One region of the Kosakonia sp. N21 genome, then DNA from elsewhere that is predicted to be linked to it. Evidence: predicted binding sites of a transcription regulator. Region 1 holds the regulator's gene; each other region holds the start of a gene.

Evidence for each region. The regulator CRP, encoded in region 1, controls carbon source genes, mostly activating them, when cyclic AMP is high. The targets are predictions, from matches to a motif close to ATGTGANNNNNNTCACAT.
Region 2: a site for CRP is predicted at 1,954-1,971, ahead of ACQ3G7_RS08420 (glycine dehydrogenase). Genes of this name have one in related genera too.
Region 3: a site for CRP is predicted at 1,889-1,906, ahead of mlc (sugar metabolism global transcriptional regulator Mlc). Genes of this name have one in related genera too.

What each region holds. Positions count from the first base shown of each region.
Region 1 is NZ_JBOBHR010000008.1:222,623-225,901, reverse strand. It holds gene ACQ3G7_RS19365 (phosphoribulokinase) at 1-826, shown strand, start outside; gene ACQ3G7_RS19360 (OsmC family protein) at 876-1,280, opposite strand; gene crp (cAMP-activated global transcriptional regulator CRP) at 1,618-2,250, shown strand; gene ACQ3G7_RS19350 (YccS/YhfK family putative transporter) at 2,299-3,279, shown strand, end outside.
Region 2 is NZ_JBOBHR010000003.1:272,013-275,291, forward strand. It holds gene pmbA (metalloprotease PmbA) at 1-1,341, shown strand, start outside; gene cybC (cytochrome b562) at 1,397-1,783, shown strand; gene ACQ3G7_RS08420 (glycine dehydrogenase) at 2,072-2,407, shown strand; gene ACQ3G7_RS08425 (SFCGS family glycine-rich protein) at 2,418-2,780, shown strand; gene ACQ3G7_RS08430 (DUF4312 family protein) at 2,783-3,079, shown strand; gene ACQ3G7_RS08435 (DUF4311 domain-containing protein) at 3,130-3,279, shown strand, end outside.
Region 3 is NZ_JBOBHR010000005.1:105,786-109,064, reverse strand. It holds gene ynfM (multidrug efflux MFS transporter YnfM/SxtP(Kp)) at 1-849, opposite strand, end outside; gene ynfL (multidrug efflux transcriptional activator YnfL/SxtR(Kp)) at 968-1,864, shown strand; gene mlc (sugar metabolism global transcriptional regulator Mlc) at 1,995-3,215, shown strand.

The DNA of each region.
Region 1 (3,279 bases):
TGCGGGAACCACCACCACCAGCCTCGCCTTCCGTAAAATCTTCGCCCAGCTTGGTATGCAGGCCGCCGAGGTGGAAGGCGACAGTTTTCATCGCTATACCCGTCCGGAAATGGATATGGCGATCCGTAAAGCCCGCGATCTTGGGCGGCATATCAGCTACTTTGGCCCGGAAGCGAATGATTTTGGGCTGCTGGAGCAAACCTTTCGCGAATATGGTCAGACCGGCAAAGGTCAGGCGCGAAAATATCTCCATACCTACGATGAAGCCGTGCCGTGGAATCAGGTGCCGGGTACGTTTACCCCCTGGCAACCGTTGCCTGAACCCACAGATGTACTGTTTTACGAAGGGCTGCACGGCGGTGTTGTGACGCCGCAGCATGATGTGTCGCGCTATGTGGATTTGCTGGTCGGTGTGGTGCCGATTGTTAACCTGGAGTGGATCCAAAAGCTGGTGCGCGATACCAGCGAACGCGGGCATTCCCGTGAAGCGGTAATGGATTCCGTCGTGCGCTCAATGGAAGACTATATCAACTTCATCACCCCGCAATTTTCCCGCACCCATATTAACTTCCAGCGCGTCCCGACCGTCGATACCTCAAACCCGTTTGCGGCAAAAGGCATTCCCTCGCTGGATGAGAGTTTTGTGGTGATCCATTTCCGTAATCTGGAAGGGATTGATTACCCGTGGCTACTGGCCATGTTGCAGGGTTCGTTTATTTCCCATATGGACACGCTGGTAGTGCCGGGCGGTAAGATGGGGCTGGCGATGGAGCTGATTATGACGCCGCTGGTGCAACGGCTGATGGAAGGGAAAAAGATCAAATAGCGGTCGGCGTATAATGCCCGGTACGCCTGACGCTACCGGGCATCGTCCATCAGGCTTCGATGACTTCGTAGGAATGGGTGATGTTCACCGCTTTTTCCAGCATCAATGCCACAGAGCAGTACTTCTCCGCCGACAGATCCACAGCACGAGACACCGCCGCGTCTTTCAGATCGCTACCGGTGACGATAAAGTGCAGGTTGATATGCGTAAACAGACGCGGCGCTTCTTCACGACGTTCCGACGTCAGTTTCACTTCGCAGTTCGTCACGTTATGACGCCCTTTTTGCAGGATTGAAACCACGTCGATCGCGCTGCATCCGCCTGCAGCCATCAGCACCATTTCCATCGGGCTTGGCGCTTTGTCGCCTGAGTTGCCGTCCATCAGGATTTGGTGGCCCGATGCGGACTCACCGAGGAACGTTAACCCTTCCACCCATTTCACACGAGCCTGCATTTTAATTTACTCCGGAGTTGCAATTTTCTTTACAGATTACGCGTACATAACAAAAGTCGCAACGGAAGGCGACCTGCGTCATGCTGAAGCGAGACACCAGGAGACATGCGGTAAAAGCTATGCTAAAACAATCTGGATGCTACAGAGATACATTGACATTACGCATGTACGCAAAGGACATCATACATTAGAGACCGCAGATGACGCTGACGGTCCACTTCCAGGGATTTTGGAAGCGAAGACACGAAGTCGAATGATAGCGTGTATAGATTGCAACCCCAGAAGCAGGGTGCACATCCTGTGTCTGGAGACAGCTTATAACAGAGGATAATCGCGCATGGTGCTTGGCAAACCGCAAACAGACCCGACTCTCGAATGGTTCTTGTCTCATTGCCACATTCATAAGTACCCGTCGAAGAGCACGCTGATTCACCAGGGTGAAAAAGCAGAAACGCTGTATTACATCGTTAAAGGCTCAGTGGCAGTGCTGATCAAGGATGAGGAAGGGAAAGAGATGATCCTCTCCTACCTGAATCAGGGAGATTTTATCGGTGAACTGGGGCTGTTCGAAGAAGGTCAGGAGCGCAGTGCATGGGTACGCGCTAAGACCGCATGTGAAGTGGCCGAAATCTCCTACAAAAAATTCCGTCAGTTGATCCAGGTTAACCCGGACATTCTGATGCGTCTCTCCTCGCAAATGGCGCGCCGCCTGCAGGTAACGTCGGAGAAAGTTGGTAACCTCGCATTCCTGGACGTAACAGGCCGTATCGCACAAACGCTGTTGAACCTGGCGAAACAGCCGGATGCCATGACCCACCCGGACGGCATGCAAATTAAAATTACCCGTCAGGAAATTGGTCAGATCGTCGGTTGTTCCCGTGAAACAGTGGGCCGTATTCTGAAAATGCTGGAAGATCAGAACCTGATCTCCGCCCACGGTAAAACCATCGTGGTTTACGGAACACGTTAATCCGCAAAACGGCGCGTTGGTCATCCGGCGCGCCGTTTTTGTTTCCCCATGTGGCGCAGGCTGATTTATCACCCCGAAATCAACTATGCACTGCGACAAACGCTGGTGTTATGTTTGCCCGTGGCCATCGGGTTAATCGTCGGCCATCTCCAACAAGGCCTGCTGTTTTCTCTGGTTCCTGCCTGTTGCAACATTGCCGGTCTTGATACCCCGCATAAGCGCTTCTTTAAACGTTTGATTATTGGCGGCTCGTTGTTCGCCGGATGCAGTCTTGCCGTGCAGCTTCTGCTGGCCGAAGCGCTGCCTCTGCCGCTGATTTTTACCGTCCTCACCTTACTGCTCGGCGTGACTGCCGAGATCAGTGCACTGCACGGGCGCTTGCTGCCTGCGTCGTTGATAGCCGCGATCTTCACGCTGAGCCTTGCGGGCAGTATGCCAGTGTGGGAGCCGCTGCTGATTTATGCGCTGGGTACGCTCTGGTACGGCGCGTTTAACTGGTTCTGGTTCTGGATGTGGCGGGAACAACCGCTGCGCGAATCGCTCAGCCTGCTCTACCGGCAACTGGCTGATTATTGCGAAGCCAAATACAGCCTGCTGACGCAGCATGCCGATCCGGAAAAAGCCTTGCCACCGCTGCTTGCGCGCCAACAAAAAGCGGTGGATATGATCAGTACCTGCTATCAGCAACTGCATATGCTGGCGGCCAATCAACACAATGACTACAAACGCCTGCTGCGCGTCTTCCAGGTTGCGCTGGATTTACAGGAACATATTTCTGTCAGCCTGCACCAGCCGGAAGAGGTGCAAAAACTGGTGGAACAGACCCATGCTGAACAGGTGATCCGCTGGAATGCGCAAACCGTCGCCGCCCGCCTGCGCGTCCTGGCGGATGACATCCTCTATCACCGCTATCCGACACGTTTCACAATGGACAAGCAAATTGGCGCGCTGGAAAAAATCGCCCGCCAGCACCCGGAAAACCCGGTCGGACAGTTTTGCGCCTGGCACTTTAGCCGTATCGCCCGCGTG
Region 2 (3,279 bases), on a different contig from region 1:
ATGAAAGTGATCACACAAGTTGCACAACAACGCAAAGTACTGGAAGACGCAGTTTCCACGGCGCTGGAGCTGGCCTCCGGGAAGGCGGATGGTGCGGAAGTGGCTGTCAGTAAAACCACCGGCATCGGTGTCAGCACGCGCTACGGCGAAGTGGAGAATGTTGAATTTAACAGCGATGGCGCACTGGGCATTACCGTCTATCACCAGAACCGTAAAGGCAGCGCGTCATCCACCGATCTCAGTCCGGACGCCATTGCCCGTACGGTGCAAGCGGCGATCGATATCGCCCGTTACACCTCGCCGGATCCTTACGCGGGCGTTGCGGATAAAGAGCTGCTGGCTTTTGATGCCCCGGATCTCGATCTGTTCCACCCGGCGGAAGTGACGCCGGATGAAGCCATCGAGTGGGCTGCGCGCGCGGAGCAAGCTGCGCTGAAAGCAGACAAACGTATCAACAATACCGAAGGCGGGAGCTTTAACAGCCACTATGGCATCAAAGTGTTCGGCAACAGCCACGGTATGCTGCAAAGCTACTGTTCCACCCGTCACTCCCTGTCGAGCTGCGTGATTGCGGAAGAAAATGGCGATATGGAGCGCGATTACGCCTACACCATCGGGCGCGATATCCGCGATTTGCACACGCCGGAATGGGTTGGTGAAGAGTGCGCGCGCCGTACTCTGTCCCGCCTGTCGCCGCGTAAGCTGTCGACCATGAAAGCACCGGTGATTTTTGCCAACGAAGTCGCGACCGGGCTGTTTGGTCACCTGGTCGGCGCGATCGCCGGCGGCGCGGTATACCGTAAATCCACTTTCCTGCTGGATTACCTGGGCAAACAGATCCTGCCGGAGTGGCTGACGATTGAAGAGCATCCGCATCTGCTGAAAGGCCTGGCTTCCACGCCGTTCGACAGCGAAGGGGTGCGCACCGAGCGTCGCGATATTATTAAAGACGGCGTGCTGACCCAGTGGCTGTTGACCAACTACTCAGCGCGCAAGCTGGGGCTGAAGAGTACCGGGCATGCGGGCGGCATTCATAACTGGCGGATTGCCGGGCGCGGCCTCAGTTTTGAACAAATGCTGAAAGAGATGGGCACCGGTCTGGTGGTAACAGAATTGATGGGGCAGGGCGTTAGCGGCATCACCGGCGATTACTCACGCGGCGCCGCCGGTTTCTGGGTGGAAAACGGTGAAATCCAGTATCCGGTGAGCGAAATCACCATTGCCGGCAACCTGAAAGAGATGTGGCGCAATATTGTTACTGTCGGTGACGATATTGAACAACGCAGTAATATTCAGTGTGGTTCAGTGTTACTCCCGGAGATGAAAATCGCCGGACAATAACTCCGTGGCGCTAAGACCTGCGCCTTCAGCGTGATAATAAAAAAGGAAGTGAGCAATGCGTAAAAACCTGTTAGCAATCCTTGCTGTGTCGTCGTTGTTTATGGGCTCGGCGGTGTTTGCCGCCGATCTTGAGGATGATATGGGCACCCTGAGTGACAACCTCAAAGTGGTGCAGAAAACCAATGATGCCACCGAGCTGAAAGGCGCATTAACCAATATGCGCACCGCCGCGCTGGATGCGCAAAAAGCCACCCCGCCGAAGCTGGAAGGGAAAGCGCCGGATAGCGCCGAGATGAAAGATTATCGTCACGGCTTTGATGTGCTGGTTGGGCAGATTGACGATGCGCTGAAGCTGGCTAACGAAGGCAAAGTGAAAGAAGCGAAGGCGGCCGCTGAAGGTCTGGCTAACACCCGCAACACCTATCACAAGAAATTCCGCTAAGCATACCCGGCGGGGCTGCGGCCCCGCTTTACCGATAAGTAAACCTTATTCATCTCACACTTTTCCCCTTCGGCTCGCCGTTTTTTTATTCTCATTTCCCCACTGATTTCCGCAACTTTTCTGCATTCCTGTGACCTTTGCCCAGTCAAAAATCTCCAATGACCCGTTTTATGTGGCGCAGATCACTAAGACCTTCCGCCTTTCCACTTCGAAGTGGAAAACTCCTCGCTACAAACTCTTAACCTGCAACGTTAGTTTTATCCCGAAGCCATGAGTGGGGTAAGACGAGTGAATAACGGAGCGGTAATGAACGACGCGGAGCAGGCAGCGCAAACGGCAACCCTCGCACAGCGCATGCTGACGCAGGTGTACACCTTGTTAAGCGATCAGGGCATCACGCCGAATGCAGTACAGCAGCAGATGCTGACCTCGCATGTCCGGGCAATGGCGCACCGTTCCGTGACGGGCGAACCGCTGCCGGATGTAGATGCCAGCCTGTTTGATGAAATTTCGGCCGGGTCGATGGACCTTGCCCGCGAGGTGGTGGCGGCATTCGGCAATTTACCGGAAGAAGAAGCCTGGCTGCTGTCGGTGCACTTCGAAGTGGCGAAAGACAACCTGTAAGGAGCGAAAGATGGAACAAATTACCGTAGTGATTGGCGATCGTCTGGGTAAAGGCCAGAAAGTGGCGGCAGGCGTAGAAAAAGCAGGCGGCCGCGCGGTGGTTGTACCGGGCGTGGCGGCGGATATGAAACTTGGCGACGTGATGAAAGCGGAAAACGCTACCTTCGGCATTTCATTTTGCGGCAGCGGCGGCGCAGGTGCCATCACCGCGCAAAACAAACATGGCTACAAAGCGAAGTACGGCATGCGCTCCGTGGAAGAGGGCGTTACCGCCATCAATGAAGGCTGCAACGTGCTGGGATTCGGTTTTATGGACAAAGAAGAATTGGGCGAGCGCCTGGTGCAGGCGTGGCTGAAAAAATACGGCGCATAACCATGAAAGAACAGTTCACCACTACGGTCAGGGTTAACGGCAAGGGCGATGCGAAAACCCGCGCCTTCGCCGATGCGCTGAACCACGTTCAGGCCGCGGTGATGAAAGCGTCGCCGCATATTTTACTGCGTATTGAGCCACAGGATGTGCAGGTTGTTCATGCGCAGGAAACGACGCGGAAAGAGGCCTTTTTGTTCCTCTTCCTGCGTCGGGAAAGACGCACCTACAGCGTGGAGCTGGATGTGACCGTCAACGTGACCGCCATCAATCTCGATAAAGTGGATTTCGTCGCGAAATAACTCAATGCATACCCGTGAGTCCGTTCCACCGGGTAGAAGAGGGCAGACTGATGTTCTTAATCATACTAATAAAATCGCTCATCATCGGCGGCCTGGTCGGCGTCGGTGTGGGAGCCGGGGCTGCACGCATGTTCCATGCGCCGACCACTCAGGGAATGGGCGCATTTCGTACTTTGGGAGAACTGAACTCCTGTGAAGGG
Region 3 (3,279 bases), on a different contig from region 1:
GGCCACGGACAACAGCCCGACCACCGCCTGGCTCAGCATCCACGGGGATTGCATCAGCCGGTAGCCAATGTAGTTAAACAGCGTGACGAACGAGCCCATCAACAGAAAGCCTTCCAGAAACAGCAGCGGCAGGCCTTTATCGCGCCAGTGCAGTCGGAAATTGATAAACAGCGTTTTCGGGCGCAGCGAGGACGGGCGAAAATGGCGCGATTCCGGCAAAATTTTCCAGAACATCAGCGCCGAGGCCAGCGCAAAGCAACCAATGGCCGCCAGCGCGATACGCCAGTTAAAAAAGTCGGTAAATACGCCGCTGATCAGGCGGCCGCTCATCCCGCCGATGGAGTTGCCGCTGATATATAACCCCATGGAGAAGGCGACAAAACTGGGGTGGATCTCTTCACTTAAATAGGTCATGCCGACCGCCGCCACGCCGCTTAATGACAGACCCAGCAGCGCACGCATCACCAGAATGCCGTGCCAGCTGGTCATCATGGTCGACAGTAACGTACAGCAGGAGGCGAGTAACAGCGCGGTCACCATCACTTTTTTACGACCAATCGCGTCCGACAGCGGGCCGGTAAACAGCAGGCCGATTGCCAGCATCGCGGTCGAGATAGAAAGGGAGATACTGCTGCTGGCGGGCGAGACGCCGAATTCATGGGAGAGCACCGGTAAAATCGGCTGTACGCAATAGAGCAGGGCAAATGTTGCTAACCCGGCGGAGAAGAGCGCCAGCGTCACGCGCATAAATTGGGGGGTACCACGTTTAATAAACTGTCCCGGCACAGAAACAGGTTTTTCGTCAACGACGCTTGCCGGCGCGGTGTCAACGGTTGTTGTACGACTCACTCGAGATCCTTAGCTTTTCATCCCGTGATTTTGGTGACGGGCTTACCACGGCATAAGGGTATGAAATGTGTAATATTCTGTCTAATATATTAATAATCTCAAATAAGACTTATTAAATATGAATATCGAACTGCGCCATCTACGTTACTTTATTGCCGTCGCCGAAGAGTTGCATTTCGGCCATGCCGCCGCGCGGTTGAATATCTCGCAACCGCCGCTCAGCCAGCAGATCCAAATTCTGGAGCAGCAGATCGGCGCGCGTCTGCTGGCGCGCACCAACCGCAGCGTTTCTCTGACGCCAGCGGGTAAACAGTTCCTGGCCGATAGCCGGCAAATCTTAAGTCAGGTGGATGACGCCGCTGCCCGCGCCGCGCGTTTGCATCAGGGGGAAACCGGGGAGTTGCGCATTGGTTTTACCTCATCGGCGCCCTTTATCAAGTCCGTCTCTGACACGCTGTCATCGTTTCGTCAACGCTACCCGGATGTGCATTTGCAAACGCGGGAAATCAACACCCGTGAGCAAATTGCGCCGTTAAACGAAGGGGGGCTGGATCTGGGGTTAATGCGTAATACGCAACTGCCGGAAACGCTGGCATGGCAGGTGATCCTGCGTGAACCGCTGTTGGCCATGATCCACCGCGATCACCCGTTAGCCACGCGTGAGGCGGTGTCGCTGGTGGAACTGGCGCAGGAGCCGTTTGTCTTTTTCGATCCGCATGTGGGCACTGGCCTGTACGACGATATTCTTGGGCTGATGCGCCGTTACCACCTGACGCCGATGATTGCGCAGGAGGTCGGCGAAGCCATGACCATTATTGGTCTGGTGGCGGCGGGCATGGGCGTGTCGATTCTGCCTGCCTCTTTCCGGCGGGTACAATTGCGTGAAATGCGCTGGGTGCCGATTACCGAACCGGATGCGGTGTCGGAAATGTGGCTGGTATGGTCAAAACATCATGAACAGGGAACGGCGGCGGCGCGTTTTAAGCAACACCTGCTTGCGGCGGCGGGCGGATAATTTTTGCACATAAGTCCTTGCAAAATGTGCTGTAAATCACAAGCCGGGGTAAAAATTTGACGACGACCCGTGAAGTGCTTCACCATAGCCCCAGAGTTTATTTCGAAGCGCGAAAATAAGGGAGTCAGAGGTGGTTGCTGATAGTCAGCCTGGGCATATTGATCAAATTAAGCAGACCAATGCGGGGGCAGTGTATCGCCTGATTGATCAGCTTGGCCCGGTGTCGCGCATCGACCTTTCCCGGCTGGCGCAACTTGCACCCGCGAGCATTACCAAAATCGTCCGCGAAATGCTCGAAGCGCACCTGGTGCAGGAAACAGAAATTCAGGAACCCGGCAGCCGGGGTCGTCCGGCGGTGGGACTGATGGTGGAAACCGAAGCCTGGCACTATCTTTCGCTGCGCATCAGCCGGGGCGAAATCTTCCTCTCCCTGCGCGATCTCAGCAGCAAACTGGTGGTGGAAGAGCGCCTCGAACTCCCGCTTGTTGATGCGTTACCGTTGCTGGAACGCGTCACATCGCATATTGATCGTTTTTTTACCCGCCATCAGAACAAGCTGGAGCGCCTGACCGCAATTGCCATCACGCTACCGGGCATTATTGATACGGAAAACGGCATTGTTCACCGCATGCCGTTTTATGACGATGTCAAAGATATGCCGTTGGGCGAAGTGCTTGAAAATCATACCGGGGTGCCGGTGTATGTGCAGCACGACATCAGCGCCTGGACGATGGCGGAAGCGCTGTTTGGCGCATCGCGCGGCGCGCGGGATGTGATTCAGGTGGTGATTGATCATAACGTGGGCGCCGGGGTGATCACCGACGGGCGCTTACTGCATGCCGGGAGCAGCAGCCTGGTGGAAATCGGCCACACCCAGGTCGATCCCTACGGGAAACGCTGTTATTGCGGTAACCACGGCTGCCTGGAAACCATCGCCAGCGTGGAAAGCGTGCTGGAACTGGCACAGCGGCGTATGAGCCAGTCCATGAGTTCGATGCTGCACCAAAAACCGCTGACGGTGGAGTGGCTGTGTCAGGCGGCGCAGCAGGGCGATCTGCTGGCAAAAGACATTATTAGCGGCGTTGGCGCCAATATTGGCCGTATCCTCGCCATCATGGTGAATTTGTTCAATCCGCAAAAAATATTGATTGGATCGCCGCTCAGCAAAGCCGCAGATATCCTTTTTCCCGCCATTACCGATTGCATTCGCCAACAGGCGCTGCCGGCTTACAGTAAACACATCAGCGTGGAGAGCACCCAGTTCACCAACCAGGGCACCATGGCCGGTGCGGCGCTGGTAAAAGACGCGATGTATAACGGATCGTTGTTGATTCGTCTGTTGCAGGGGTAACAATTTTGCACTGTTGCCCTAAAAATTGCGCTACCTCAAGCTGAGTCCTGTGCACTTAACTTAG